DNA from 3 places in the Sedimentibacter sp. zth1 genome. Region 1 is predicted to be linked to each of the others. Evidence: riboswitches for the same ligand, from Rfam matches in the RefSeq annotation. Region 1 holds a riboswitch; each other region holds the start of a gene.
What was found. A riboswitch is a leader RNA that binds a small molecule or an ion and turns the genes downstream of it on or off. The one in region 1 is predicted to bind cobalamin.

Region 1 (11,060 bases):
TTATATTTACATTGACATTATCACATGTTGAATCTGGAAAGGTGCTTGTAAAGACATTCAGTGGTACAATTAAAGCTGAAACAGAAGCAGATAGAGAAAATGAGCTTTTAATGTTAAAAAAAGCATCTGAAAAAATTGGCGAATTTATCAAAGGTGAAAATACATCTTTAGATGCTGTTATGGTAAATATGAAAAGACCGGATAGTGTAGCATATTTATCAGATGGTAGCTTTTTATTCAATGAAAATGGATTCAATATGCCAGTTGACATTAGTTTTAATGGTTTATATTATGGAGAATCATCAAAATATTTAAGTTCAAATTTATCATTAAAAAAACGCCCTGATTTTGGTAGTGAAAATGTTAAAGTAAATATTACAGCAGTTTTAGAAAGTAATAATTACGGATATCCATATATTAAATATGAATACCCAATGGAAATAACAATAAAGGCGTATACTAATTTATTGAATAGTATTAATATTGATGGAGTTGAATTAAAAGTTCCAAGTAATGAGGATATAGTTGAGGCTGAAATATTAGATACTAAAGAAGAAATTTCTTTGAGTGCAATTCTTGTAGATCCTACAGCTACAATGAAATTAAACGGTGAAGTTTTAGAAAATAAAGAAGAAAAAACTATATCAGTTATAGATAATGAACAAGTACAAATAACAACAAATGTTAATGATAATGAAAAAACCTATACAATTAAGTTTGTTAAAGTAAAACAAGAGGAAGTAACAGTTGAATGGCCGTCATTTAGAGGAACATTAAACAATATGGCTATTGTCAATTGCAATACACCAAGAGTTTCAGGTGAAGCAAATTTGGAATGGTCAAGTAAGTTGACAAGTAATTGGACTGAAAATTCTAGCAACATTATTATTGCAGAAGATTTTATATGGGTTGTAATAAAAAATGAATTAGTTAAGTTTGATAAAGACGGTAATATAATAGAAAAAATTTCATTATCGTCAAATGCAGCATACAATACTTATATTACATACGGCGATAGAACAGTATTTGTTGCATTTGAAAATGGTATAGTAGAAGCAGTAGATACAGTTTCTATGAAATCAAAATGGGTAAGCAAAGCAGTTGCAGATGGACATGATGTAGCAACACCTATTTTATACAATGAAGGATATGTATACGCGGGTACTTCAGAAGATAGGGAATGTACAAATGGATATTACTTCTGTATATCAGCAGAGGATGGAAGCTTGAAGTGGAAAAATCAAAGTGAAGGCAAAGGATATTATTGGGCGGGCGCACTAGCAGTATCAGATGCTATTGTATATGGAAATGATGATGGATTATTATTGTCAGTGAATGCTCTAACAGGAGAGACAATAGATAGCTATCAAGCAGATGGAGCTATACGCTCATGCGTTTCTACTACTAATGGTACACTTTATTTTACTACTAAAAATGGAAAGCTTTACTCAATAAAAATAAATAATGATGGATTATTTGATGAGAGCACTGCAAAATCAAGTAAAATATCAATAAATGCTACACAAAGCACAAGTACACCAGTTGTATTTAATGACAGAGTGTATGTAGGAGCAGTAAATGCTGACAATACGGGTGCTATAGGTGTATTAAACGCAACATCATTAGAGCCAATATATGAAGCTGAATTACCAGCGAATGTGCAATCTTCAGCGCTTTTGACAACAGCATATGATGAAGCAGATAATGAAAAAATATATGTTTATTTTACATATAATAAAACTCCAGGTGGCATAGTAGTTCTTGAAGATTTTGAAGGTAATAAAACTCCAATAATCAGTGAATTATATATTCCAGAAAAAGAGAAACAGAATTATTGTATAAGTAGTATAATTTCAGATTCAAATGGAACAATGTACTACAAAAATGACTCTGGTTATATGTTTGCAATTGACAAAAAAGATGCAGAAGGTAGTCCTGTAAACTTTATTGTTAATCCAAGTGATGCAATAGTAGTTTTGAAAAACAGTAATGAAGAAAAAATAAATGAGATAACAAAAAATACATTTGATTTAAAAGCTGGAATATACAACTATGTAGCCTCAAAAGAGGGTTATAAGGATGCATTGGGAAGCTTTGAAATTATTGAAGAAGATAGCATTTCACATAGCATTAAGAATGTATTTGTAGTATTGAGTAAAGATGATACTGAAAAACCAACACCGACAGAAGAAATAACAGTTACATTTACATTAATAGGTGATAAAAAGCATAAATCTGGACAGCAATGCTCAAAAGAAATATGGATACCACAAAAGACATACAAAGTTCCAAAAGATTCAACAGTAAAATACTTGACAGATAAAATATTGATTGAAGAAAATATACCATTTACAACAAAAGATAATGGAACATACATATCATCAATAAATGGACTTGCTGAATTTGATAATGGAAAGAATTCAGGATGGTTGTATTCGATAAATGGAACACATGAAAATATAGATGGATATTCAATACAAATATTAAAAGATGGTGATGCTATAGTATGGCATTATACAAGTGAATATACACAAGAAGAAGGCATGGATAGTTGGGTTGAAGACAGTAGTTCAACTACAATAACAGAGGCAACAGTAATCGAAGAAACAGCTAACGTTACAGCAACAACACAAGCAGAAGTAGACAATGATGGAAAAGCAACAGCAACATTAACAGAAAAAGAATTAACAGAAGCTATAACTAGTGTTGTAGAAGCAGCTAAAAAAGCAGGTGAAAATACAAAAACAGTAGTAACAATAGATGCTAAATCTGATTCGAAAGCTAAAGAAGTAGAAGCTAAGTTGCCAGTAAAAGCACTAAAAGAAGCAGAAAAGCAAAATGTAGATGAAATAAAGATATCATCTCAATTAGCAGAAATAACATTAAATAAAGAAACATTAAAATCAATATTGAATCAGTCGAAATCATCAGAGATATCAATTAGTGTAGCGAATGTTGAAAAAGAAACATTAAAAGAAGTAGCAAAAACTATAGTAGGAGATAGACCAGTATTTGATTTTAACATATCATCAGGAAATAAAAAAATATCAAGATTTGATGATTATGAGATAAAATTAGGAATTCCATATATTCTAAAAGCCAATGAAAATCCAGAAAAAATAGTTATTCACTATATAGATGATAATGGAAATATTCAAACAATTAGAGATTGTAAATATGATAGCAAAACAAAAACAGTTAAATTTGAAACAGAACATTTATCATATTATGCTGTTGGATATGAGCCATTTGAGGATATAGCAAATCATTGGGCGAAGGAAGCAATAAACTATGTTTATTCTAAAGGTTTGTTCAATGGATCAACAGATGATGAATTTAGTCCTAATCAGTCAATGACAAGAGGAATGTTTGTAACAGTTTTAGGAAGATTAGCAGAGGCTGATACAAGTTATACAGCAACAGGATTTAGCGATGTATCACAAAATGAATACTATGCACCATATATTAGATGGGCATTAGATAATAAGTTGGTTAGTGGAAAGAGTAGTAATACATTTGCACCAAATAAAGATATAACTAGAGAAGAAATGTCTGTTATATTAGCAAACTATGTTGAAATGCTTAGCAAAGATGTAACACAGGAACCAAAAGATTTTGCAGATGAAAAAGAAATAAGTTCTTGGGCAGAAGATAGTGTTAAATTAATACAATCCTTAGGATTAATACAAGGAAAAGATGGAAATAAATTTGATCCTAAGTCAACAGCAACAAGAGCAGAAGTAGCTGTAATTTTTCAAAGACTTACAACTAAATAGTAAATAGATTTTTAAAAGTAATGTTGGGATATTTATTATCTTGACATTATTTTTTATGTATTAAGAAAATTCTACAAATCTATGACTTGACTATTAATATATGTACATATATAATGTAATGGTAGGATTTTAAGTAAATATATAACAATTAAATATCTATTATATAGGTTTGAATACAAATTACGTATTCAATTAAATGGAAAGAGGTGAAAATCCTCTGCGAGCCGGTCACTGTAATGCTAAATTAATTTTGTAATTCTATTGCTAAGCAATAAGATGGAGAAATTAATAAAGCTAAGTCAGACACAGCCTAATAATTTTGATACATACTCTATTTTCCATGGACTAAAATAGATTATAATAGCGAGTATTAAACAGCTGTTTTTATAAGTAAATGGAAAACAGCTGTTTTTTTTGTGAATAAACAGATTTGTGTTTTAGTTGTATCATAAAAAAGTTGCTACGTAACTCCGCGTATATAAAAAAGATAGGTAAACTATCACATAAAAAATAAAAGAGAAAGAAAATAAAAAATGGAGGAATGAAGATGAAAATCATAAAAAAAATATTGAGTATTATGCTGATGTTAAGCATAGTAATAAGCTCATTATTGCCTATATATGCAGTGCAGATAAAGGAACCTTCTGTTGAATTAGATAAAGTCATAGAGAATACTGCTAAATATGTGCTTGATTGTGCTAAAAAACTTAAAAATGATGAAACACTTGGAGAATGGACAATAATATCATTAATTAGAGCTGGAATAGAAGTTCCAGAGAAATATTATGATGATTACTATAATAACTTAGTTAAACAACTTGAAGAAAATGATGGTATCTTGCATAAAAGAAAGTATACAGAATATTCAAGAGCTGTGTTAACTCTTACTGCTCTTGGCAAAGATCCTACAAATGTTGGAGGATACGATTTGACTGAAAAATTGGCTGAATTTGATAACCTTGTATGGCAAGGTATAAATGGAGCTGTGTGGGGACTTATTGCGTTAGATAGTGGAAATTATGATGTTACAAATACAGGCAATATAAAAAATGTGACTACAAGGCAAAAACTTGTAGATCATATACTAAGCAAGGAAATAAATGGTGGAGGATGGTCTATGGGAGAGAGCAATCCAGATACCGATGTTACTGCTATGGTTCTTCAATCTCTTGCGAATTATGTTGACCAAGAAAAAGTAAAAGATGCTGTAGATAGAGGTTTAGTTGTTTTATCTAACAAAATGAATAATGATGGTGGATTTGAAAGTTGGGGAAATAAAAACTCTGAAAGTGCAGATCAAGTTTTGGTAGCACTTTGTAAACTTAATATAGATCCTAAAATTGACGATAGATTTGTAAAGAAAAACGGAAGTTGGGTGGTATCAAATATCATAGATGATTTTTATATACCTGAAACAGGAGGATTTAAGCATGTAAAAGAATATGGTATTGATGGCATGGCTACAGATCAAGGTATGTATGCGATGGTTGCCTACAGTCGTTTTTTAAAAGGACAGACATCGTTGTATGATATGAGTGATGTCGAAAAAAAATACGAAGAAAAAGTATTACCTAAAAAAAATACAGAACCAAAGATTGAATATAAAAATAAATTTACAGATATAGATAGTAGTTCAGAGAAGGAAGCAATTATTGGGCTTAATGCTAAAGGAATAGTTAATGGCTTTAATGAAAATACATTTAATCCAAAGGGTTATGTTACGAGAGCTCAATTAGCAACAATGCTAGCTAAAGCTTTATGTCTTGAAGAAATTGAAATTGAAACCTTTGAAGACGTAAAAGATTCTGATTGGTTTTCAGGATACGTTGGAGCAGCACATCAGATGGGAATAATAAACGGATATTCTGATAAAGTATTTAAACCTAATAATAATGTTACAAGACAAGATGCTGCACTTATGATTGCAAGAACAGCAGAAATTTTAGGAAAAAATATGTCTATGGAAAACTATGAAATAATAAATATAATGTGCCAATTTACAGACTACATAAAATGTGCTGACTGGACTATTGAGTCTGTTGCAGCGTGTGTAAAATATGGATATATTCCTGATGATGAAATGGAGATTTATCCTGAAAGAAATGCTACTAGAGAAGAAATAGCAGGAATGATATTTAGAATGATTGAAAATTAATAGGTGAGAATATAAATGAAAAATAAAAAAATATGGATAGGTATTATATGTGCTTTTTTAATCATATGTATAGCATGTATGTTTCAAGTTATTAAAGAAAACAAGCAGGAAAATGAAAGAAAAATTGTTATTAATGAAAAAACAGGTATGGATGAATATAACACATCTCCTGTTCCAGAAGGTAAGCCCGCTCCTGTTGAGTGGCAAGATGCAGTTATAAATGCAGATAAAAAATTGAAATGTACTTTATCTGTATCGTGTGAAACTATACTTGATAACAAAGATAAGTTAAATCCTGATAAAACAGATATTGTTCCTGACGATGGGATAATATTTCCTTCAACTGAAGTAGTATTTTACGAAGGAGAATCTGTTTTCAACATCCTTTTAAGAGAAATGAAAAGAAACAAAATTCATATGGAGTTTGTAATGACACCAATATATAATTCAAATTATATAGAGGGAATAGCAAATCTTTATGAATTTGACTGTGGAGAATTAAGTGGATGGATATATAAAGTAAATGGATGGGTTCCAAACTATGGATGTAGCAGATATGTATTAAAAGACGGAGATATAGTTGAATGGGTATATACTTGTGACTTGGGTAGGGATGTAGGAGCTGAATTTATAAAACCAGATAAGTCTGAAAAATCTGAAGAGTAATTTAATAAACAAAATAAATAATATGAGGAGAAAATAAATGAAGGATGCATTTAGTACATATCACCCAATATTAAATTTTGGGTATTTCACATTTGTCATACTTGTAAGCATGTTTTGCATGCATCCTGTTTTTTTAACAATATCTTTTATAGGAGCATTTATATATTCTATAAAGCTAAATGGTAAAAAGGCTGTTAAATTTAATTTATTATGTGGAATTCCAATACTTGTAATTTCTGCTATAGCTAATCCATTGTTTGTACATGAAGGAGTTACAATTTTAACATATTTTAGTTCCGGTAATCCTTTAACTTTAGAATCAATAGTATATGGTATTTCAACTTCGGTTATGCTTGTATCGGTCATAATGTGGTTTAGCTGTTACAATAAAATAATGACTTCGGATAAATTTATATATATTTTTGGAAAGATAATACCAGGTATGTCATTAATTTTGTCTATGATATTAAGATTTGTTCCTAAGTATAAATCACAAATAAAAATAATATCGAAATCTCAAAAATCAATTGGACGAGATGTTTCAAATGGGAACATCATTCAAAGGTCAAGATATGGGTTGAAAATACTTTCTGTGATGACTACATGGGCATTGGAAAATGGAGTAGAAACTGCAGATAGTATGAAGGCAAGAGGATATGGATTAAAAGGTAGGACAAACTTTTCAAATTTTAGATTTGATTCAAGGGATAAAAAATTTACTGCTTTAGCACTTTGTCTTGTTGTTACATTTTTAATTGGGATATATAGTGGATGTGGAAAAATTAGATTCTATCCTAGCATAGTAATATCATCTGAAAATTTACAAAGCGTGCTTACATATACTAGCTACGCATTGTTTTGCATAATACCTGTTGTAATAGACATAGTGGAGGAAATTAGATGGAAGCGTTTAAGATTGAGAATTTAAGCTTTGCTTATCCTGAACAGGATAAATGGGCATTAAATGAAATAAATCTGACAATCGAATCAGGTGAATTTGTAACATTGTGTGGAAAAAGTGGATGTGGAAAAAGCACTCTACTAAAAAGTTTAAAACCAAGCCTTGCTCCATATGGCGAAAAACATGGATTAATATATTTTAAAAATAGAATTTTGGGAAATGTAGATTTAAGAGAACAAACATCAGCAATAGGTTATGTGCTTCAAAATCCAGATAACCAAATAGTAACTGATAAGGTTTGGCACGAATTAGCATTTGGATTAGAGAACCTTGGATATGATAATAAGAAAATAAGACTTAGAGTAGCAGAAATGGCTAGCTTCTTTGGAATACAAGAATGGTTTATGAAAAATGTTAATGAACTATCAGGAGGACAGAAACAACTTTTAAATTTAGCCGCCATAATGACTATGCAACCTTCTGTTCTAATTCTTGATGAACCTACTTCTCAACTTGATCCAATAGCGGCAGGAGATTTTCTTAATACTATAAAGAAAATAAATCGTGATTTAGGAACGACAATAATATTATCTGAACATAGACTGGAAGAAGTGTTTCCAATAAGTGATAGAATAGTGGTTATGGATAAGGGAAAAATAATTGTAAATAGTACTCCTCAAAACACAGGTAAAAAGCTAAAAGAACTTAACCATGATATGTTTTGTGCAATGCCACCGTCAATAAGAATATGTGCAGAGGTACAAAACAATTTGCAAACTATAGATTATCCACTAACAGTTAAAGAAAGTAGAATATGGATTAATGAATTATTTAAAGATAAAGAAATAAAAAAAAGAAGTATTGAAGCGAAAAAAGTTGATTTTAATAGTGAAGAAATAGTAATAGATCTTAAAGATGTATGGTTTAGATATGAAAAAAATGAGCCTGATGTAGTAAAAGATTTGTCACTAAAAGTCGCTAAAGGACAGATTTATGCTATGGCTGGAGGAAATGGTACAGGTAAAAGTACCGCTTTGTCTATAATTTCTGGAATAAATAAACCATACAGAGGTACGGTAAAAATTAAGGGAAAAAATATAAAAAAATATACAGATAAAGAACTATTTAATGAAAATCTAGGTGTTTTGCCTCAAAATCCACAATCAATATTTGTTGAAATGACTGTGAGAGAAGAACTATATGAGATGGTTTCTGATGATAAAATTATAAATGAGATAATAGATCTTATGGAAATTAAAGAATTATTGAACATGCATCCATATGATTTAAGTGGTGGAGAACAGCAAAAAGTTGCTTTTGCGAAAGTAATGCTTCTAAAGCCTAAGATAATACTACTTGACGAACCAACTAAAGCTTTAGATAGTCACTTTAAAATAAAATTTGCAGATATACTCAAAAAGCTTAGAGCACAGGGAGCAACAATACTTATGGTATCCCATGATATAGAATTTTGTGCTGAATATGCAGATATGTGTTCATTGTTCTTTAATGGTAGTATAGTTGCAACTAATACTTCTGGTAAATTTTTTTCTGGTAACAGTTTTTATACAACTTTTGCTAATAGGATGTCTAGACATATATTTAACAATGGAGTTACAGTGGAGGATGTTATAAAATTATGCAAACAAAACCTCAGTTAAACAAAGGCATGTATGATAAAAAAACTTTAGATAAAAGAACTATAGTATGTCTTATAATAATTTCAATTCTTATACCGTTAACAATGTGGATTGGAATAACATATTTAGATGATAGAAAATATTACTATATTAGTTTGTTGATAATTGTATATATTCTAGTTCCCTTTTTTATGGTTTTTGAAAATAGACAGCCACAAGCAAGAGAACTAATAGTTATAGCTTGCTTATCATCAATATCTGTTCTAGGAAGGTCAATATTTTTTATGTTGCCAGCTTTTAAACCAATGATAGCTATAACAATTATCTCAGGGGTAACATTTGATGCAGAATCAGGATTTTTAGTAGGAGCTACATCAGCATTTACTTCTAATTTTTTCTTTGGACAAGGACCTTGGACGCCGTGGCAAATGTTTAGTCTTGGTATTATAGGGTTTATTGCAGGTGTTCTTCAGCGAAAGGGAATACTTAAAAAAAACAAAATATCTCTATGTATATTTGGATTTATAATTACATATTTAGTATATGGGTTTCTAATGAACTTTGCATCTCTTGTAATGGTATCAAATAGAATAACTAAAGCATCCCTTATATCAGTATATATATCAGGAGTACCATATGATACGGTACACGCAGTAGCAACTGTGTTTTTCTTATATGTATTGTCAAACCCAATGATACGTAAGCTTGACAGAATAAGGCTTAAATATGGAATGATAAGATAAAATTAATAGGGAACAAATTACAAAAAAAGGAGGGTATACATTACCTCCTTTTGAGCACTTAATTTAAAATCTTTTTAAAGAATTATTTTTTATAAAGTTTTCTTTTAAATGATTATATGCATTTTTATATTTTTCATCAACAGGATTAAAGCTTTCGATAATTTTTAATCCTCTATTAAATTCTATGTCTGCTTGCTTTTTATCATTGCTTTTATTAGCTATTTCAATTAAACAGCTTATCATTTCAATTGATTGCTCAATTGATAAAAATAATTGTAAGTTTGTAGCACGTTTTTTGTCATCACCCTTTAAATATAAAGCATCCAATTCAAGTTTAGAAAAATATATTTCAGGAATTTGCTCCAGAAAATATTCTCCCATAGTGTCGTTTCCTAAATCAAAATATGTTCCAGCAAGAATTCTAATAGCATCGTATTTTATTTCATCATCCTTTGTATATTGAATAAGTTTTTTAGCTATCTCAATTTTTTCATTTGTTTTATCACCATGAAGAACATACAAAAGATTGTTTAATAAAATTTCATTGTTAGGGTATTTTTTAAGACCTTCTCTTAGAATTCCTTCTGCTTTTTCTGGAGCGTTATCTCTAAACTTCGAGTTATTATCTACAATTTTCATAACCTCAGCTTCAATTTCTGTTGTATCAAAATCAAAAAGCTCATTAACAGATATATTGAAAAATGAAGCAATAGATGGTACAAGAGTTATATCAGGGTATGCAAGATTCGTTTCCCACTTGCTAATCGCTTGAGCAGATAGATTAAAATGTTCTGCTATCATTTCTTGAGTTAAACCACGTTCTTTTCTTAAGTTTCTAATTTTATCGCCAATATTCATTTTTATTCACCTTTTTATCACGTAATATATGAATAGTATACTAAACTATTAGTAAATTAATCAACATAAAATTTCAAAAATATATAAAAATACAAATACCGACTATTTTTTTGTAGGTTTTTAGTATATAATATCAACATGATAAAATTAGTAATTAGTAGCAATGAAAGAGATCAAAGACTAGATAGATTTTTAAAAAAATATTTAAAAAATGCTTCTCTAAGCTATATTTACAAGCTTATTAGAAAAGATGTAAAAATTAATGGCAAAAGAGGTAAAGTTGAAACAATGCTTTTTGAAGGTGATGAATTAAGCCTTTAT
Region 2 (11,060 bases), 600 kb from region 1:
AATCTCAGCTATAATAATGTTTGCTGGTATAATAACGTTTAAAAATACATTATTTGAAACTGAAAAAGAGTATGTTAAATAAACAGTATTCTAAGTAAAGTATAAAATATTATACTAGTTTAGGGGGTAACAAATGAAATGTAAAAGTAAGAAAAATAATACTTCGAATTTTAAGTATTATTTTATGGAAGTGTGGAACAGTGATAGAAAACTAATATTATGTTTTATTATCTATACTGTTATTACCTCAATTTTACCTTTCTTAGGTATATTTACACCTAAGCTTTTGGTAAAAGAGTATTTAGGATTAAAAAGAACAGAAACTTTTATGTATATTCTTGGGGCGTTTATATTATTGTCTGCAACAGGTTATTATGTTTCATCATATCTTAATGCTATTAAAATAAATAAATTATTAAAGATAAAGCAGGGATTATGCGTAAAAATACAAGAAAAGTGCATGAAAATGGATTTTAAATTTACTGAAGATAGAGATGTATTAACTGAATATCACAATGCAGATTATGCTGTTGGAAGTTCAGAGAGAGGATTTACAGCTGTATATACTAAGGTCTTTAATTTGTTGGGACGTATTTTGGCATTTGGTGGATACATTGCTATAGTATTGACTTTAAGTCCTTGGGTATTATTATATTTATTGGCGAATGTACTTGTTGTGTACAAGCTTACAGTTTTGGCTAGGAAGTATGAGTATAGCAGGCTTGATGAAAAAACAGATAATCGTAGAAAACAGGAATATATTTACAAAGCTATGTCTGACTTTGCGTATGGAAAAGATATCAGAATATATAAAATTCAAAAATGGCTTGTAGAAAAATTTGTGCGTTTTACAAATAAAAATGTGATTATAAGTAAAGAAATTGCTAATAAGCATTTGAAAGTATCATTGGTTGATGCATTTTTGTTACTTATTAGAGAGGGAATTATTTATGCATATCTGATTTATAGAGTTATAGTCGTTAAAGATATGTCAATTGATAATTTTATTATGTATTTTACTACTATAGCAGGATTTGCTGTTTGGATGCAAAGTATAATGAATGATATAGCATTTATAAAAGAGCATAATATGTATGTTAGCAATTATTTGCATTTTATGAGTTTAGGTGATGATAGCAATGGTAAATCTTATGAAGAAGTTCCAATGCAGGGATCGTATGAAATTGAATTCAAAAATGTGGCTTTTAAATATCCTAATAGCGACAGGTATATATATAAGAATTTGTCCTTAAAAATAAGAGAAGGTCAAAGACTTGCAATTGTAGGTGTTAATGGAGCAGGAAAGACAACCTTTGTTAAATTGCTATGCAGACTTTATGAGCCAACAGAGGGTGAAATATTACTTAACGGAATAAACATACAAAAATTTAATAAGGAAGAGTATTATAAGTTGTTTTCACCTGTGTTTCAAGACATTAAAATGTTTGCTTTTTCTATAAGCGAGAATGTAGCCTTAACAAGTAAAGAAAAAATTGACAGAAAAAAGGTTGTAGAATCTATTGATAGAGCGGATGTTTTAGAGAAAGTTAATTCTTTAGAAAAAGGTATAGATACAAGTCTATTAAAATTTTTGGACAGTGAAGGTATTGAACTATCAGGGGGAGAAAATCAAAAGCTTGCTCTTGCAAGAGCCCTATACAAGAATGGTGGAATTGTTGTATTAGATGAACCAACTGCAGCATTAGATGCAATTTCTGAGTATAAGACTTATATGAGATTCAATGATTTTGTTGGAGATAAAACAGCTATATATGTATCTCATAGACTTGCAAGTACTAGATTTTGCGATGTAATTGCGTTCTTTGAAAATGGTGAGGTTAAAGAATATGGTACTCACGAGGAACTATTAGAAAAGAATGGACGTTATAGAGAAATGTTTGATATACAAGCACGATATTATAGAGAAGATGTTGCAAAGGAGGAAGCATAATGAAAAAAGATAGTTCAAAAAGCTTTAGAAAAGATCTCAAAATAATAATACATTTTTTAAAGCTAACACAAAAAATTAATAAGAGCTATGTTCCGACATTGATTACAGCAGCTTTATTTAAGGCACTTACTCCTCTTGTCAATATAATAATGCCTAAGTTTATTATAGATGAGTTATTGATGGATATGAGAATAGATTTTCTTGTTATGCTTGTTGCTATTACGGTGGTTAGTAATCTTATTTTAAATATTATAAATAGATGTTTTGCAAAGTTTATTGCTGTAAAGGATTTAGAGATATCTAATGGATTTGATTTGTTGATTGGTAAAAAGGTAATGAACTTAGATTTTGAGCAGATTGAAGATCCGGAAGTTTTGAACCTAAAAGAATTAGCAGTATTTCCTGTAAGAGATCAGGGTACTATTCAATTTATGGTTCAGGATATTATGAAACTTTTTACTCAGTGTATAAGTATTATTACGTTAGGTGCTGTTCTTATTACATTAAGTCCAATTTTAGTTATATTTATAATAGTTATGGTTTTATTTAATACATATATTTTTAACAGAATTCAGAAGACTCAATACAAAATGAATCAGGATATTATAATATTTAATAGAGAATATGTGTACCTTTATAACATAGGAGATGATTTTGCTTTAGGAAAAGATGTCAGACTATATAATATGAGCCCTTTAATAGTCAATAAATTATTAAAATATAATGATAAACTACTTAATGTATTTAATAAAGGCAATATAAAAATAGGTAAGTACGAAGGAATGAATAAAGTGAATTTTCAGTTACAGACATTTGGAACATATGGCTATTTGGTATACAGGCTATTAACAGGATTAGGAATAGGCAACTTTACAATGTATGCAAATACAACTTTAAATTTTAGTACAGCCATTGCTGATTGTTTAAGCTGTTATGTTGGTATATCTCAAAAGTGTAGATATCTGGAGCTATATTTAGAATTTGAAGGTTTGAAATCAAAAAAAAGCATAGGTGAAGAAGCAACAAAAAGTATAAGTGATTTTACTATAGAATTTAAAAATGTTGGTTTTAAATATCCAAGGAGTAAAAATTATACATTAAAAAACATCAATATTACAATAAAACCAGAAGAAAAACTTTCAGTTGTAGGTCTAAATGGAGCTGGTAAAACAACATTTATTAAGCTTCTATGCAGATTATATGAAGTAACTGAAGGAGAAATTTTACTAAATGGCGTAAATATACAAAAATATGATTACGATGAATACATGGACCTATTATCTGTTGTATTTCAAGATTTTAAGCTTTTTGCTTTTACATTGAAGGAAAATGTAGGATTATTAGGTTGGGATAACATAGATGATAAAGAAATAAAAGGCGTTATAGAAAAAGCTGGTTTGGGCAATGACTTAAATAAATTGAGCAAAGGTATATACACTACTGTTTATAAGATATTTGATAAGTCTGGAATAGAGCTCTCAGGCGGACAGTCACAGAAGCTTGCTATAGCAAGAGCAATATATAAAAATGCTCCAATTGTTGTACTGGATGAACCGACAGCAGCTTTAGATCCATTTGCAGAATTTGAGATATATAGCAAGTTTAATGAGCTAGTTGGTGGAAAGACAGCAATATATATTTCTCACAGATTATCTAGCTGTAAGTTTTGTGATAACATAGCAGTATTTAAGAACGGAGAAATAGTTGAATACGGCAATCATGATGAATTAGTTAATGAGCATGGACTTTATGAAGAAATGTATATGGCACAGGCACAGTATTATGTATAGTAAATATTTTTGAAATAGATATTCTAAAAAGCAAACTAACTTAACTACTTAGTTTGCTTTTTTGTATTTATCTTTTACTTGGTAAGTAGTTTTTTATAGCTCTTATCAATAGCTATTGCACCAAGTGGCGCTGTTATTAGAATAGAAATTACAGCCATAGTTAATACAATTTGCCCACAATCTAGTCCCATAGCTAGTGGAACAGCACCAATTGCAGCTTGCACTGTAGCTTTAGGTGTATATGCAATCATACAAAATACACGTTCTTTAAAAGTTAAATTAGTTTTAATTAGACATAAAGAAACTCCAACAATCCTAAATACAAGTGCAAATAATACGATGATTATTCCATAAAAGCTTGCTGACATAGCATATTTTACATTTACACATGCGCCTACAAGGACAAATAGAAGTATTTGACCAGCTATCCATAGGTTATTGTATTGTGAGCATAGTTTTTTTGAGAGTATTGGTTGCTTGTAATTAATTGTTATACCCATACTCATTATAGCTAATAGTCCTGAAACTGGAACAATACCATTTAATCTGTTTTCTAACTCTACAAGTAGAAATGAAACGCTTAGTACAATAAGCACTTTCACTATTTCGTTCATATTTATTTTTTTGAACAATGAATAAAGAATAAATCCTGCTACTATTCCTAATACTATGCCAAGTGCTATTGAGATAGGTATTTGAAAAAGGACACTAGCACTAACAGCTTTGCCTCCTACTATTGAAGAAAGAGCAGTAAATAAAACAATAACAAACACATCATCCATTGAAGAACTAGCAATGATTAGTTGAGGTATACTTTTATTTGTTCCCCAACGGGTGTCAATAAATTTTATCATCCTTGGAACAACAACTGCTGGAGAAACTGCAGCAACAACAGTACCTATCAGGGCTGCCTCTTTTAACTCTACGCCCAAGAGTATAGGGGCAATTATAATTATACCTAAAATTTCAAAAGAAGCAGGTAAAAAAGACATTAGAATTGCTGGCCTACCTACCTTTTTTAAATCTGAGATATTTAAGGTTAAACCTGCACGAGTAAGAATAATTATCAAAGCAAATTTTCTAAGTTGTGCAGATATAGAAAGTATAGAATTATCCAACAAGTTAAAGCCATAAGGACCAATCAGTATACCTACCAAAATCATTCCAAGCAAACTAGGAAGATTAATTTTCTTAAATAAAGCTGAAAAAATTAAACCGAGTAAAAAAATCAAAGCTAAACTGTAAAGCATTTAAATTCTCCTTTGTCTAATATAGTATATGTTTTATTGTGAAATTATATAAAAAAGTTGCTACGCAACTCCTAGTATATAAAAAAAGCTGATAATTTCTACAATAATAATTGCAGAAGTCATCAGCGGTTAAGCAGTTTTGGATATTCCAAGGGAGAACTTCATTCCCATCAAACACTCATTTAGAATAGCAAAAGTAAACAAATTAGTCAAGAGTAATTTAATATTAATATAAATTTAATAAAATTATAATATATTTATATTATTAATTATTGCATAATATAAATATGAATAAAATAAGAACAAAAATGTAATACTAAAGATAAAATAACAATATTTAGGAGGGCGTATGAAAAATTTTGCTTATTATTCAAAGTGGGCTTTAAGGATAGGAATTGGAATTGCTTTTATCTATAGCTTGATTATTAGAAATTGGATTGGCATAGCGGGTGGTCTTGCAATATTTTTATCTACATATATCATAGATTACATAAATAGAAATAGAAAAGTTATTAGTGATGACTTAGTTTCCCTATATAGCATTTTCTGTATATTTGCAGTGGTTATTGGAGTAATGTTTAATTTTTATGATGTTATTTCATGGTGGGATTTATTGATGCATGTATTTTCAGGAATTATACTTGCTATTGTAGGTAATTCATTATTAAACAGTCTCTTAAAAGGTAAAAAAACAAATCCTACTATTAGATTTTTCTTTTTACTTGGATTCGCATGTATTGGAGGGGTAGTTTGGGAGATATATGAATTTGCAGTAGACAATATACTTTCTATTGATACTCAACGTGTTGCTACGACATTAGTTAATGATACTATGAGTGACTTAATAACAGATGTAATGGGTGGACTTTTAGCATCTATATATTTTGCAGCTTTTGACAAAAGAGGTATCTAGCTTTCCACTAATGTTGACTTTGTATAAACAATATGCTAATATTTACCGTAAATATACAAGCTATAACTTTTAGGTTATAGCTTTTTTTATTTTAATAAAATAGGAGATAAGCAATGAAATTATATGTTGTAGGTTTTGGAGCGGGTGGTTATGAAAACATGACTATTCAGGCAAAAGATGCATTGGAAAATAGTGATATTATAGTTGGATATACTGTTTATACAGGTTTATTGAAACCATATTTTGGTCATAAACAATTTTATGAAACTCCAATGATGAAGGAAATAGATAGATGTAGGTGGGCTATAGAAAAGGCTGAAGAAAACAACATAGTTTCCATGGTATGTAGTGGTGATAGTGGTGTTTATGGTATGGCAAGCTTGATATATGAGCTTGTAGGAGAAAAGGGTGATATTGATATAGAAGTTATATCAGGAGTAACAGCTGCGCTAAGTGGAGGAGCTGTTTTGGGAGCACCTTTGACGCATGATTTTGCTGTAATTAGCCTGAGCGATTTACTTACTCCTAAACAACTAATATATAAAAGAATAGAATGTGCTTCAATTGCTGATTTTGTTATTTGTATTTATAATCCATCAAGCAAAAAAAGATCAAGCTACTTGCAAGAGGCATGTGATATTATGTTAAAATATAAATCGGAAGAAACAGTGTGTGGATTTGTTAAAAATATTGGTAGAGATGGAGAGAAAAGCACAATTGTATCATTGAAAGAGCTAAGAAATGTTAATGTAGATATGTTTACAACTGTTTTTGTAGGAAATAGTCAAACTAAAGTAATTAATGGTAAAATGGTTACTCCAAGGGGGTATAACTCAAACAAAAGATAGATATATTGACATAAAAATGTTTTTGTGGTATATTCATTCAGTAAATAAATAAAAAATAAAATATGGTTTTTTAAAGAACGACATCTTTAATATTTAAGGGAATTCGGTTAGATTCCGAAGCAGCTTCCACTACTGTAATTGACGAAAAAAGAGTAATAAGTCATTGGGTTAAAAACCTGAGAAGGCACTCTTTAGTGATACATTAGTATCTATATCATAAGTCAGGAGACCTACCATGTTTTGTCGGTTTTAAGTATTCCGGGAAGAGGGAAGAAAGGTCCGTTATTGTAAATATTAATATTTTTTAGTATGTACAAAATATAACAGATACATTTGAACTTCCATTTCTTTTGAAATAGAAGTTTTTTTATTTTTATCCTTACTCAATGGGAATTTAAACTGATAATATTAAACTATAATACATAAGGAGATTAAAATGAAGAAAAAAAGTTTAAAATTAGCAGTAGTATTTTTGTTAATAACACTACTATTGGTAGCATTTACAGGATGCACTAAAAATGAGGATGCAAATAACGATGCATCAAATAATGTAAGTAATGAAAACAATAATTCTAAAACTAATAATGATGGAAAAGAAGAAGATTATAATGGAAAATTAGTTTTTGATCATTCGATGGAACTAGTTTATGCTAAAAACTTTTCAGTAGATTACTATAAGGGTGGTTACAAGCTTATAAAGGTTTGTGATGGAAGACAGTTTTTAACTATACCAGAGGGTATGAATGTGCCAGCAGATATAGAAGAAGGTGTTGTAACATTACAAATGCCTTTAGATAATATGTTGATATCATCTACACCAACTATGTCACTTATAAATGGTCTTGATAAATTAGACAAAGTATCTTTAGTTACTACAAAAAGATCGTCTTGGTACATAGATGAAATTGGAAAAGCAATTGATGATGGCAAAATTGAATACATTGGTTCGTATAAAGCACCAGACTATGAAATGATAACAGCTAAACAACCTCCATTTGCAGTATTTTCAACAATGCTTTTAAGAGTGCCAGAGGTTGCAGAAAAATTAGATGAATTAAAAATACCATATTTACTAGACCAAGCTACATATGAAGAGCATCCAATGGCAAGAGTAGAATGGGTAAAATTATATGGTGCATTATTAGATTGCGAAGAAATAGCTGAAAAACATTTCAAAGAACAAGTTGCATATGTTGAAAATTTAGATTTAGAAACAGAAGATCCTGAAACAACAGCAGTTTTCTATATAACTTCAAAGGGAACTCTTTATGCTCGTAGGGGTGGAGATTATATGGCAAAAATGGTTGAGTTAGCAGGAGGTAAATATATATTTGCTGATATGGAACCAGATAAAACTGGAGCTCAAAAGATGGAATTTGAAGAATTTTATGCAACAGCAAAAGATGCAGACAATATTATATATATTTGGAGTTTAGGCGGAAAACCAGAAACAGTAGATGATTTTATAGCAAAAAATGAATTGTTTAGTGACTTTAAAGCTGTAAAAGAAGGAAACGTATGGTGTACAACACCAAATTACTTCCAAATTTCAAATGTGTTAGGTTATATGATTAAAGATATAAATGAAATGCTATCAATAGATGATAATTCTGTAAATGAATTAACATATTTATTTAGATTGCAATAGGTTGACAATATGAAATCAGTTGTACGTTATCAGATAGTATTTATACTTTTAGCTATATTATTTTTTGTTGCAATAGTTATGAATGTTAACACAGGAAGTGTAAATATATCACCATCAGAAATAGTTAAAATTATATTGTTTCGTGCTAATGAAGGTTCAATTGAAAGTAAAATAATATGGAGTATAAGACTCCCAAGACTGCTCGGAGCAGCAGTTCTTGGGGGTGCTTTATCTGTTTCAGGATTTATGCTACAAACATTTTTCAGAAATCCAATTGCAGGACCATTTGTGCTTGGAATTTCTTCGGGAGCAAAAATGTTTGTAGGTTTTGTTATGCTTATAATGCTTCAGTATGTAAATAGTATTTCTCTTACAATGACAGTAGTAGCATCATTTGCTGGTTCTATGCTGTCAATGCTTTTTGTACTACTTTTTTCTAAAAAGGTTCGGAACATGTCAATGCTTTTAGTTGTTGGAATAATGATTGGATATATTTGTTCTGCTGTAACTAATTTTTTTATAACGTTTGCAGTAGAATCAGATATAGCTAATTTAACTCATTGGGCTATGGGTAGCTTTTCGGGAATGAATTGGGACAATTTAAAAGTAGCATCTATAGTAGTAGCAATATCATTGATATTAGCAATGATATATTCAAAGCCAATTGGTGCGTTCCAATTAGGAGAGGGCTATGCTCAAAGCATAGGTATTAACATAAAAAGTTTAAGGGTTATACTAATTATATTATCAAGTATTATGTCAGCATGTGTTACAGCATTTGCCGGTCCTATATCATTTGTAGGAATAGCAGTTCCACATATAACCAAAATGATGTGTAAAACTACTAAGCCAATTGTTATCATACCAGCATCTTTTTTATGCGGTGCAGTATTTTGTATGTTTTGTGATTTAATAGCAAGAAGTGCATTTGCACCGGTGGATTTAGCAATAGGTACAGTTACAGCAGTTTTTGGAGCACCAGTAGTTATATGGCTAATGCTTAGTAGACAAAGGAGAGTGTAATATATGACTGAAAATTATTTTTTTAGGACAGAAGATTTATGTGTTGGTTATAATAATATACCTTTAATTAATAATATTAATATAAAAATAAAAAAAGGCGAGATATTAACACTTATAGGACCTAATGGTTCTGGAAAATCTACTATTTTAAAAAGTATAACAAAGCATTTGTCAACAATAAAAGGAATTGTATACATAGATAAAAATAGCTTAAATAATATGACTAATAAAGACTTAGCTACAAAAGTGGCTGTAGTTTTAACAGATAAAATAAGACCTGAAATGATGACATGTGAAGATATTGTTGCGTCAGGACGTTATCCGTATACGAATTATTTTGGTAAATTAACAAAACAAGATGATGAAATTGTATGTGATTCATTGAAAAAGGTGCATGCGCTTGATTTAAAAGATAGAGATTTTTTATCAATAAGTGATGGTCAGAGACAGCGTATTATGCTTGCTAGAGCAATATGTCAAGAACCTGAAATTATAGTTCTTGATGAACCTACATCATATTTGGATATAAAGCATAAAATAGATTTGCTAGATATATTAAGAAATATGTCGCGCGAAAAAAATATTACCATTATAATGTCATTGCATGAAATAGATTTAGCACCGAAAATATCGGATAAAGTAGCGTGTGTAAAAGGTGATAAAATATCTAGATTTGGTACACCCAAAGATATATTTAAAGAAGAAATAATAAATGAATTGTATGGATTAGATAATAGTTCATATAATATGTTGTTTGGAAGTGTTGAATTACCTAAAATAACAAGTGATAAAAACGTTTTTATTGTAGGTGGAGAGGGTAAGGGTATATTATATTATAGAGAATTACAAAAAAAACGTATATCGTTTAATACAGGTATACTTTACGAAAACGATGTGGATTTTCAAGTAGCAAAATCTTTAGCTAAAAAAATATATTCTTCAAAGGCATTTGAACCAGTATCAAAAGAATTGATAAATGAGGCGAAACAAGCTGTTGTTAAGAGCACAGTATTAGTAGACGTTGGGGCACATATTGGTCTATATAATCAATTTAATCAAGAGCTTATTGAAATTGCTAAACAAAATAGAATCCCAATATTTTATGATGTTGAAAAGGTGGTAGAATATCTTAATGAAAAATAATAATATACCAAGAATTATGATTGCCGGTACATCAAGTAATTGCGGTAAAACTACTGTAACTGTTGCATTATTGCAAGCACTTGTAAATCGAAAACTAAAGGTGTCATCTTTTAAATGTGGGCCTGATTATATAGACCCTATGTTTCATGGAGAAATAATTGGAGCAAAAAGTTCAAATCTGGACTCGTTCTTTTGTGATGAAAACTCAATAAAATATTTATTGGCAAAGAATAGCAATGATTCTGAAATAGCCGTGATAGAAGGGGTTATGGGTTTTTATGATGGAGCTGGGCTTAATACAACAAAATCATCTACATATGAGGTTTCAAACATAACCAATACTCCAGTTATATTGATTATTAATTGTAAAGGAATGGCAACATCTATAGCAGCAACGCTGAAGGGATTTGTTGAATACAAGAAAAATAACAATATTAAGGGAGTAATACTTAATAATATAACAAAAACAACATTTAGCGCCATAAAACAGCTTA
Region 3 (11,060 bases), 1.4 Mb from region 1:
TACATACGGGAGCGTTGCAAAACTATTTTAGAAATAGTTTTGCAACTTTCTTTTTTTGAAAATTAATACAAAAAAGAATAGCTATTGCTAAACTATATATTTTAGTTTTGCAATAGCACATTTTCTATCTATTGTTATTTTGCAATAAAGTACGAATATCGCCAATCATGTACAATGAACCTACACATGCAATAATATCGTCCTTGTCTATCTTATCAATAATAGGTAATATTTCTTCATATTTTTCTATTGCAGTTACCTTTGTTTTAGTACCTCTTTTGACAATTAAATCCCTTAAATCTTTGCAATCCATTGCTCTAGCAGGATTATTTGGAGTAAGTGTATAAATTTGTTCTGAAATATCAAGCAAGTAATCAATTACATCAATTGGATGCTTATCCTTTAACATTCCATAAAACAAAATAATTTTTTTATCCTTAAAATATCTTTTTATAGCCTTTTGAAAATATTCAACACCATTGATATTATGTCCACCATCTAGTATAATTGTGGGCTTTTTTCTTATAATTTCAAATCTTCCGGCAAATTTAGAGTTGAGCAGACCTTCTTTTACGCTTTTTTCAGTTATAATGAAGCCTTCTTGTTTTAGAAGCTCTAAAACTTTTAAAACTGTGAGGCAGTTATAAGCCTGATGTTCACCAAGCATATTAATTTTAAAATTATCTAAGTTGAAAATTCTTTTATCTATGTAGTTTAGTGTTTGACCTTCTATGGTAGAATCTAATATTTTTATGTTATTTGAGTCTAATTCATATATATTAGAATGTTTTTTTCTTGCTTGTTCCTTAACTACATCAACAACATTTTTACCCTGAGGATAAACAACTACTTTGCTATTTTCTTTTATTATTCCAGCTTTTTCAAATGCAATTTTTTCTAGTGTATCACCTAAATATTCAGTATGGTCATAGCTTATAGATGTGATAACAGAAATTAAAGATGATTTGACTACATTTGTAGCATCAAATCTACCACCAAGTCCAACCTCTAATACTAAAAAATCAATGTTTTGTTCTTCAAAATATTTAAATCCTATGGCAGTAACAACTTCAAATTCTGTAGGATGATTATAGCCCTCAGAAAGCATGATATCAATTTTGTCTTTTATAAGAGTAGTTATTTTTGCCAATGAATCTCTATTTATTTGTTTGTTGTTTATTTGTATTCTTTCTGTAAACTCTTGCAAAAATGGACTTATAAATAATCCAACTTTATAACCACTCTTAACTAAAACATTATGTATCATATTGCAAGTAGAACCTTTTCCGTTTGTGCCTGCAACGTGTATTATTTTATATTTATCTTGAGGATTTCCTAATAATTCAGTAAGTCTTTTAATATTTTCAAGACCAAGTTTTGAACCGAATTTGTATGTATCACTTATATATTTTAAAGATTCTTCGTAATTCATTTTAGTACCTTCCTTATAATATAATTAAATCGTAACAATTATTATAATAGTGCATTTTATTTGTTTTTGCAATATAATTTATAGTAGATAAAATAAATAATTCAAAAATAAAATTTATAATTATAATACAAATAGATGAAATATATTGTATTTAGTTTTATAAAATATACTACTTGCAAAATAAATATATATATGGTATGCTTTACGTGAATTAAATAATTATAGGTGTTTATAAAACATAATAGGGAAAATGGTAAATGCCATTGCAGCCCCCGCTACTGTAAGTGAGTACAAATTTTACAAACCACTGTTTTGAAAATGGGAAGGGTAAAATGAGGATGATCCGCGAGCCAGGAGACCTACCTATAATGAGAATTAGCCTTCGGTGGGAAGGTGTGATGATAGTATAATTGTGTACTTTTATCCTAACCCAACAAGGTTAGGATTATTTTTTTAGAGGAAGGTATATTATGAAAATTACAAAAAAAGTTTTATGTATTTTATTAGCAGTATGTATGATTATAACATTTGCTGCTTGTACGAAAACAAATGACAATGGTAGTGAAAATCAAAATAACGATCAAACTAACAATGTAGGTGAAGAAAGTAAAAGTGTTTATCCATTAACATTTAAAGATGATTTAGACAATGAGGTAACCCTTGAAAAGGCTCCAGAAAAAATCGCATCTGGTGCTCCATCTATTACAGAAACAATATATGCGATTGGCAAAGATAACTTATTAGTTGGAGTTACTGAATACTGTAATTATCCAGAAGATACAAAAAACAAACAAGTTATTGGTGGATACACTGGACCGAATATTGAAAAATTATTAGAGCTAGATGTTGATTTGTTTATCTCTGATAAAATTAAAGACGATGATTTAAAAACATTAAAAGACGCGGGTATTCAAGTTGTTATAGTAAATGCAAAAGGATATGAGGATACTTTTAAAAAGATTGAATTTATCGGAAATATGCTAGATGCAAAGGACAAAGCTATAGAACTTGTAAGTGCGATGAAGGATAAGGAAAAAGAAATATTAGACAAAATTAAAGGTGAAGATTCAAAAACTGCTTTTTATGAGGTTTGGAATGATCCACTTCAAACTGCAGGGCCTGGAAGTTTTATTGATGATTTAATTACTTTAGCAAATTGTGAAAATATTGCACATGATGCTGAATCAGCATATGCAGAATTTAGTTTAGAAAAATTAATAGAGGAAAATCCACAAGTATATTTATCAGCTGATGATGGATTTAAAACAGTTGATGATATAAAAGGAAGAGTTGCATTTGAAGAAATAGATGCAATAAAGAATAATCAAATATATCTTTTAGATCAAGATATATCATCAAGACCAGGACCAAGAATTGTGGAAGCATTAGAATTAGTTGCAAAAGCAATTCATCCAGAAGCATTTAAATAAAATAAATTAACTTATTAGCTAATTATTAAACTCCCTATTCCAAGCTAATAAGTTTAATTTTTTTTTAAGAAGAGATATATTTAAATTTTAGCAAATTGCTTATATAATATAAGTGGGACGTGATAAAATGAAAAAAAATACTAAATTAATTATTCTGATATCGATTGTAGTATTATTTTTAACAGTATTAATTTGTAGCTGTATTGGTGCTGCAAATATAAGTATTGGAGATTCATTTAAAATTATAATAAATAAAATTTTAGGTCTTGAAAAAAACTTAGTAGATATGAAATCTTCTACTATAACAATAATATGGAAGGTTAGATTTCCAAGGATTTTGGTATCGTTAATAGTGGGTGGTGCCTTATCTATAGCTGGTGTTACATACCAAGGACTTTTAAAAAATCCTATGGCAGATCCATATGTTATTGGTGTATCATCGGGTGCTGCTTTTGGTGCAGCTATCGGTATAGCATCGCACATAACATTTAAATTCTTTGGATTATCAATAATAACTATATTAGCTTTTTCATGTGCTGTTGGTGTTATGTTCTTGGTATATTCTATTTCAAGAATTGGTAAAAAAGTGCCAATAACTACTTTGCTTTTAAGTGGTATTGCAGTAGGAAACTTTTTAACAGCCTTTACATCTTTGATAATGATTTTTGCAGGTGATGATTTGAGTAAAATATACTTTTGGACTATGGGTTCTTTTTCTGGTAAAGGTTGGTCACAGCTAGTAACAATTTTGCCTTATGTACTTATAGGATTTGCAATATTATTTTATTATTCAAAAGACTTAAATTTAATTTTACTTGGCGAAGAAACAGCAAGCAATTTAGGAGTGAATGTTGAAAAGGTTAAATTGATTTTATTAGTAACAAGTACTATAGTTACAGCATTTGTAGTTTCTATATCTGGTATAATTGGATTTGTAGGACTTATAATTCCTCATATAACTAGAATGATTATTGGACCTGACCATAAAAAGTTATTTCCACTATCATTTATTTTTGGAGCAATACTGATGGTTATTTGTGATACTCTTGCAAGAAGTGTCTTCTCACAAGAAATACCTGTTGGTTTAGTTACTGCAATACTTGGCGGTCCTTTTTTTGTTTATTTACTTAGAAGTAAAAAAAGAGAATTATTTTAGAGGTGTAAAAAGTGGAAAATGTTATTGAAGTTAAAAATATATCAGTAAAATATGGTACTACAACAGTTTTGAATAATATTAGCTTTGATGTACAAAAAGGCGAATTTTGCACCATAATTGGGCCAAACGGAGCTGGAAAATCTACAATACTTAAAAGTATTATGAAAAATATAGACATTGAGTCTGGTGACATTTTAATTAATCATAAAAGTATAAAAAATATTTCACACAAAGAAAAAGCATGTATGATTGGGTTTGTTCCTCAGGAGTACAATATAAGCTTTAATTTTAATGTGTACGATATTGTTGCAATGGGAAGAAATCCATACACTAAAAAATTTGGTAAATCACAATACGACGATAAAAAAATTATACAAGATGCATTGATTAAAACATCTACATTTTACTTGAAGGACAAAAATTTTAATGAACTTAGTGGTGGTGAAAAGCAAAGAGTCATTATAGCAAGGGCACTTGCACAGCAAACTAGTATTTTGGTATTGGATGAAGCTACATCAAATCTTGATATACATCATCAGTTAGATATAATAGAATTAATATATTCTCTTAATAGAGAGGATAATTTGACAGTTTTAACTATTATGCATGATTTAAATTTATCTAGTAGATTTAGTGATAAAATTGTTTTGCTGAGTGACGAAGGTATTGTAAAAATAGGCACGCCAGATGATATAATAGATGAAAGTGTATTGAGGCAAGTATATGATATGGAAATGCTTGTTAGAGAAAATAAACTTTTGTCTTGTAAGGAAGTCGTTGCTCTTAGAGCTAGAAGGGCTAAGGACGATAAGAATAAAAATATTCACGTCATCTGCGGTGGAGGAACAGGAGAATATATAATTCAAAAGCTTTATTCTGAAAGATATAATGTTAGCTGTGGTGTTTTAAATGATGGAGACAGCGATTTAGAAATATGTAAAAATTTAAGTATTAGATATGTTAAAGAACTACCTTTTACATCATTTAGTAAAGAGAGTATAGAAAAAAATAGAGAATTAATAAAAAAAAGCGACATAGTAATTTTAACGGATGTTGCAATAGGTGAAGGTAATTTTGAGAATATAGAAATTTTAAGCTATTTAGATGATAAAAAAATTATAATTTTATATAATAGCAAAAGAGATTTTGTAAACGGAAAATGTGAAGAAATACTTGGAAAAATAAAAAGCAAAAAAAATGTTTGCGTTGCAATGAATTTAAAAGAGCTATTCAATTTAGTAGAAGAAAAGAATTAGAAACAAAAAAACTAATAATCCAATTAAAATAAAATGATTATTAGTTTTTTATTGTCTATGTCTTAAAAACTGAAATTTAGTTAATCAAACCACTTAATACACCTTGTTTGTTTTCTATTTGTATTTTTGACCATAATTCTGCATCAAGAATATCGTTAATTGATTCAACTTTTTTTACAGAATGTTTTGTCATAAGAACTTCTATTATTTTAGGAATATCCAAAAATTTAACCTTCCCTTCTAAAAATAGATTAACTACAAGTTCATTGCTCGCGTTTAAAATTGTAGGAAGTGTTCCTCCTATCTTTAGTGCATAATAAGCAAGATCTAAACACCTAAATGTTTTTTTATCAGGTTCTTCAAAGGTTAAGTTTTTTATTTTGCTAAGTGATAATGTTTCATAATTATTTTTTATCCTTTTAGGATAAAAAAGAGCATATTGAATTGGAATTCTCATATTTTGTAAACCCATTTGTGCTAAAGTCGAGTGGTCACAATATTCAACAGCAGAATGTATTATACTTTGTGGATGAACCACTACTTCAATTTTTTCTTCAGGAATATTAAATAAATATTTTGCTTCAATTACTTCTAATCCTTTATTCATCAAAGTGGCTGAATCTATAGTTATTTTTCTACCCATTTTCCAAGTTGGGTGGTTAAGTGCGTCATCTAATGTTACATTTTCTAGTTCTTTTTCACTTTTACCTAAAAAAGGTCCTCCTGATGCTGTTAATATAAGTTTGTTGATGCTTTCATGCTTGTTTCCTTGTAATGCTTGAAATATAGCACTATGTTCGCTATCAACAGGTAAAATTGTAGCTTTGTATTTCTTAGCTAAGTGCATGATATACTCTCCACCCGTAACAAGTGTTTCTTTGTTGGCTAAAGCGATAGTTTTACCTAGTTTTATAGCTTCTATTGTTGGTCTAAGACCAATCATACCTGATATGCCAGTAACAATAATATGTGCTTGAGAATGTGTTGCTACACTTATCAATCCATCCATACCAGTTACAATTTCAGTTTTACAAAATTTAGGCAATATGTTTCTTAGCTTTATAGCATTTATCCCATTCATAACTGAACATACTTCAGGGTTAAACTCTAGAATTTGCTTTTTCAATAATTCAATATTGCTATTACCTGAAATAGCACATACCTTTACTTTGTCCAGGTTGTCTCTAACTACATCTAATGTCTGTGTACCTATAGAGCCTGTCGAACCCAAAATGCTAATACTAATCATATTTTTATGCACCTCTTTGCTGATTTCTATTTATTTTTTGTGTATACACCACATTATTATACTATAATGTTTCTTTGAAATCAATTTTTAGTTAAAAAACTTGTATTATTCATATAAAATTATGTATAATATATAAAAGCTTTTACATTATTGGGGGAGAAAATTCAATGTTAAAAAAATATTTAATTGTAAATAAAGAAATTTTACCAGATGTTTTTGATAAGGTGATAGAGGCTAGAAATTATATAAATGATGGAACTGTAAAGAGTGTAAGCGAGTCAGTAAAAAAAGTTGGAATAAGTAGAAGTACGTATTATAAATATAAGGATTACGTTTTTTCACCATCTGAAAATTCTATGGGAAGAAAAGCTGTTATTGCTTTGATGCTTACTCATAGAAGCGGTGTTTTGTCTGAAGTCTTAAATTTATTGTCAACTGTAAAGGCGAATATTTTGACTATGAATCAAAATATACCAATCAATGGTAAAGCTTCTGTTAATATATCCATTGATATGTCTGACATTTTGATTTCAATAGATGATTTAATTAGCAAGATAGAAGAAAAAGATGATGTAAATGGTGTTAAGCTACTATCTATAGAATAATAAAGGAGTATATTAAATGTATGGTCTTGTTTTAGAAGGTGGAGGAGCAAAGGGCGCATATCATGTAGGTGCATATAAGGCTTTGCTTGATTTAGGGATAAAAATAGACGGTGTTGCAGGAACCTCAATTGGAGCATTGAACGGTGCTGCTATTGTTCAAGGAGATTATGATAAATTAGTTGATATTTGGAATGAAATTGATTTAGAATCTCTTTTCGGATTTAATAAAGAACAAATAGAAAATGTAAAAAGTAAAAATTTTGCTGACATAAGTTTATCATATTTTGTTAATTTGTCCAAGAATATAATAACTAACAAAGGCTTGGATACATCAAAAATTAGAAAGCTAGTAAGTAGCTTCATAGATGAAGAAAAGGTTAGAAATTCAAAACTTGATTTTGGAATTGTTACAATTTCTTTAACCGATAAGCAACCTATAGAAATTTTGAAGGAAAATATTCCAAAGGGTAAACTCATTGACTATATACTTGCAAGTTCTAATTTACCAGTATTTAAAATGCAAAAAGTTGATGGAAAATTCTTTTTAGATGGTGGAGCATATGATAATTTGCCATTTGGGGTTTTGCAAAAAAAAGGATATAAGAATTTTATTGCAGTCAGAACATATGGAATTGGAAGAGTCAAAAAAGTGAATACTGATGAAATAAATGTTATATATATTCAACCTGTTGAGGATTTAGGCGGAATTTTAGATTTTGACGTACTTAAAGCAAAAACCAATATATCTTTAGGATATTATGATGCTATGAAGGTATTTAAACAGCTCAAGGGTTATAAATATTATTGCAAGCAATATAAAAATAACTTTTTGAAATATTTGCTCAATAATTTTGATAATAATGAACAAAGATATATAAATATAGGTAAATTATTAGGATTTGAAGATATACCTACTGATAGAATGTTATTTGAAAAAATATTGCCAAGACTAGAATCTTTACTGGAGATGAAAGGTAAATTTGATTATCAAGATATTATACTGAGACTAGTTGAGTGTATTGCAGAAAAATATAGTGATATTAAAAGATTTAAAATATATGATGCGGATGATTTTATCAAGATTGTTATTGATAAATTCAAGAAAGAGCCTCTTAGTGTAAATAAAAAAATTCCAACTTTTGTTAGACAAAATAAAATTTTATCGTTAGCAGTTAAGGATGATTTAGTTATAAGAATATTTAGAGAGATGTTTATTTGAATTAATTAAGAAACGTTAGTGATACTAGCGTTTTTTTTGCATAAACATAATAAAAACATATAATTTGGAGTTTATTATGGAATTTACAAGTTTTTGTATTGCCTTTGCTCTTACGGCTATTGCAGGATTGTCAACAGGTATAGGCGGTCTATTGATTTTAGCTTTTGATAAAGAAAACTATAAAAATCTTGCTTTTTTTCTGTCTTTAGCTGCTGGTGTTATGATTTGTGTATCATTTGTACAAATATTTCCTGAATCGGTTAACAATTTCAAATCTCACTATGGTCCTAAAATAGGATTACAGTTTGCAATGCTCATTTTTTTTCTTGGAATGCTTTTTTGTGCAATAATTGATAAAATTATACCAGAAAATAATTTTAGCCTTTTAAAAAACACAAAAGACATAAATAGTTTAAAACTATATAGAGCAGGAATTATTTCAACAATAGCAATTATCCTTCATAATTTTCCAGAAGGGGTAGCAACATTTATGTCAGCTATGGATAGTCCTAAGCTTGCGATACCAATAACATTTGCAATTGCAATGCACAATATACCAGAGGGAATAACGGTTGCTTCTCCGATTTATTATGCTACGGGTAGTAAAAGAAAAGCTGTAGTGTTTTCTTTTGTTTCAGGCTTATCTGAGCCATTTGGAGCAGTATGTGCATATGCAATATTGGAAAAATTTATGAGCCAAAAACTATTTGGTATTGTCTTTGGTTTAGTTTCGGGTATTATGATATATATATCTTTTAGAAACTTATTGCCTTTGGCATATAAATATGACAAAAGTGATAAAACTGTACTGTATGGACTGATTTTAGGTATTGCTATAATGTTAACTAGTCTTGTAATGTTTGCCTAGCTTTGGTATAATTAGTTATCAGGTGGTGATGTTATGAAAAGTAAGGATTACGTATCAATCATGCAAAATATTTTGCACCTTGTAGATGATGGTGTTCATGTAATTGATAAAAATTGTAATAGTATTATATATAATGAATTTATGGCTAATTTAGAGAAAATGGACGTAAAGGATGTATTAAATAAACCATTTACACAAGTTTTTAAGAATTTAGATGAAAATGATAGCACACTACTTAAGGCATTACATCATAATAAAAGTACCATAAAAAAAATTCAAACATATTCAAATAAGGATGGTAAGGAAATTACGACAATCAATACAACTATTCCGATATTTAGTGGAGATGATGTTATTGCAGCAATTGAGGTTTCTAAGAACATCACAGAAATTAAAGAAATGTCAAATACAATTTTAGATCTTAGGAAAGAAATAGTACAACCAAGTGAAGTTAAAAATTCAAAAATTAGAAAATATAGATTTAGAAATTTAATTGGGAAAAGTAGCAATTTTAAGCAAATTATTGATATTGCCAAAAAAGCCTCTAAAAGTAGTGCTTCAGTTTTTATTTATGGTGAAACGGGTACAGGTAAGGAGCTTATAGCACAAAGTATTCACTTTGATGGAATTAGGCAAAACAAACCATTTTTAGCACAGAATTGTGCTGCATTGCCCGAAAGCTTGCTAGAGGGCATTTTATTTGGAACTTCAAAGGGAGGTTTTACTGGTGCTATTGATAGGGTTGGACTTTTTGAACAAGCTAATGGAGGAACATTATTGCTTGACGAGATTAATTCAATGCCATATGAGCTTCAAGCAAAACTTTTAAGAGTATTGCAGGAAAATTATATTAGACGTGTTGGAGGAACAAGGGATATTCCAATCGATGTAAGAATTATAGCTACAGTTAATGAAAAAGCTGATTCTTTAATAAAACAAGGAAAATTAAGAAAAGATTTATATTATAGAATTAATATTATTCCTATTAATGTTCCACCTCTTAGAGAAAGAAAAGAAGATATTTTGCTGCTTGCTGATAGATTTATTGATAAGTATAATAGTAGGTATAATAAAAATATTTGGATGTTATCAGAAAATGCAAAAGAAAAGCTAATGAAATATGAATATCCAGGCAATGTAAGAGAACTTGAAAATATCATAATGGGTGCTATGTCAATGATTGATGATGAAAATGTTATTAGTGATAAGCATATTTTGATAGATGATGTTAATAATAAGACTAGTAATAAACATGATTTTTATGATATTGGAGTTACACAATATTTAGAGGATATAGAAAAAGAAATAATAATCAATACGATGAGAATATATAAAAATAATATAAGTAAAACTGCAGAACATTTAAAAATTAAAAGACAAACATTACAGCACAAATTAAAAAAATACAGTATTTTAGATAAATAGTGCAAATAAATTTGCAGTTGTATGCAAACTTATTTGCATTTTTTTTGAAAATTGTCAAAAAAATTATAATGTAATTAATAAATTTTAAAAATAATAAAAAAAATATTGTTGAAATTAATGGAAAAAATACAATAAAAACGAATAAAAGAAACGTTTTCACAAAAATGGCACAAAAATTGCTTGTAATATAATTATAAAAGTAAATGGAAAACTATAAGGAGGAATATTATGAAAAATGTAAAAGTAATTATTTGGGGACTGGGTGCTATGGGCACAGGAATGGCAAGAATGTTATTAACAAAAAAAGGTGTTGATATAGTAGGTGGTATAGATATAGGTCAAAAGTTAGGAAAAAGTATATATGAAATAGTTGGAGTTGATAGAGGAGACAGGGAAGAAGTTATCGTAGGAACAAGAGAT

Region 2: another riboswitch for cobalamin. It lies ahead of JYG23_RS11765 (ABC transporter substrate-binding protein); the one in region 1 lies ahead of JYG23_RS09105 (S-layer homology domain-containing protein).
Region 3: another riboswitch for cobalamin. It lies ahead of JYG23_RS00870 (ABC transporter substrate-binding protein); the one in region 1 lies ahead of JYG23_RS09105 (S-layer homology domain-containing protein).

Annotation. Positions count from the first base shown of each region.
Region 1 is NZ_CP071445.1:1,848,611-1,859,670, reverse strand. It holds gene JYG23_RS09110 (immunoglobulin-like domain-containing protein) at 1-3,776, shown strand, start outside; cobalamin riboswitch at 3,925-4,105, shown strand; gene JYG23_RS09105 (S-layer homology domain-containing protein) at 4,324-5,931, shown strand; gene JYG23_RS09100 (DUF4430 domain-containing protein) at 5,947-6,597, shown strand; gene JYG23_RS09095 (energy-coupling factor transporter transmembrane component T) at 6,635-7,525, shown strand; gene JYG23_RS09090 (ABC transporter ATP-binding protein) at 7,498-9,159, shown strand; gene JYG23_RS09085 (ECF transporter S component) at 9,138-9,881, shown strand; gene JYG23_RS09080 (helix-turn-helix domain-containing protein) at 9,945-10,739, opposite strand; gene JYG23_RS09075 (RluA family pseudouridine synthase) at 10,878-11,060, shown strand, end outside.
Region 2 is NZ_CP071445.1:2,449,221-2,460,280, forward strand. It holds gene JYG23_RS11735 (MFS transporter) at 1-82, shown strand, start outside; gene JYG23_RS11740 (ABC transporter ATP-binding protein) at 134-1,951, shown strand; gene JYG23_RS11745 (ABC transporter ATP-binding protein) at 1,951-3,741, shown strand; gene JYG23_RS11750 (cation:proton antiporter) at 3,816-4,991, opposite strand; fluoride riboswitch at 5,098-5,169, opposite strand; gene JYG23_RS11755 (hypothetical protein) at 5,341-5,904, shown strand; gene cobJ (precorrin-3B C(17)-methyltransferase) at 6,018-6,752, shown strand; cobalamin riboswitch at 6,799-7,005, shown strand; gene JYG23_RS11765 (ABC transporter substrate-binding protein) at 7,189-8,400, shown strand; gene JYG23_RS11770 (iron ABC transporter permease) at 8,410-9,423, shown strand; gene JYG23_RS11775 (ABC transporter ATP-binding protein) at 9,427-10,566, shown strand; gene JYG23_RS11780 (cobyrinate a,c-diamide synthase) at 10,556-11,060, shown strand, end outside.
Region 3 is NZ_CP071445.1:164,450-175,509, forward strand. It holds gene JYG23_RS00865 (folylpolyglutamate synthase/dihydrofolate synthase family protein) at 125-1,432, opposite strand; cobalamin riboswitch at 1,639-1,814, shown strand; gene JYG23_RS00870 (ABC transporter substrate-binding protein) at 1,903-2,862, shown strand; gene JYG23_RS00875 (iron ABC transporter permease) at 2,990-4,018, shown strand; gene JYG23_RS00880 (ABC transporter ATP-binding protein) at 4,030-5,274, shown strand; gene JYG23_RS00885 (1-deoxy-D-xylulose-5-phosphate reductoisomerase) at 5,351-6,523, opposite strand; gene JYG23_RS00890 (ACT domain-containing protein) at 6,691-7,128, shown strand; gene JYG23_RS00895 (patatin-like phospholipase family protein) at 7,145-8,347, shown strand; gene zupT (zinc transporter ZupT) at 8,424-9,215, shown strand; gene JYG23_RS00905 (sigma-54-dependent Fis family transcriptional regulator) at 9,249-10,640, shown strand; gene ord (2,4-diaminopentanoate dehydrogenase) at 10,869-11,060, shown strand, end outside.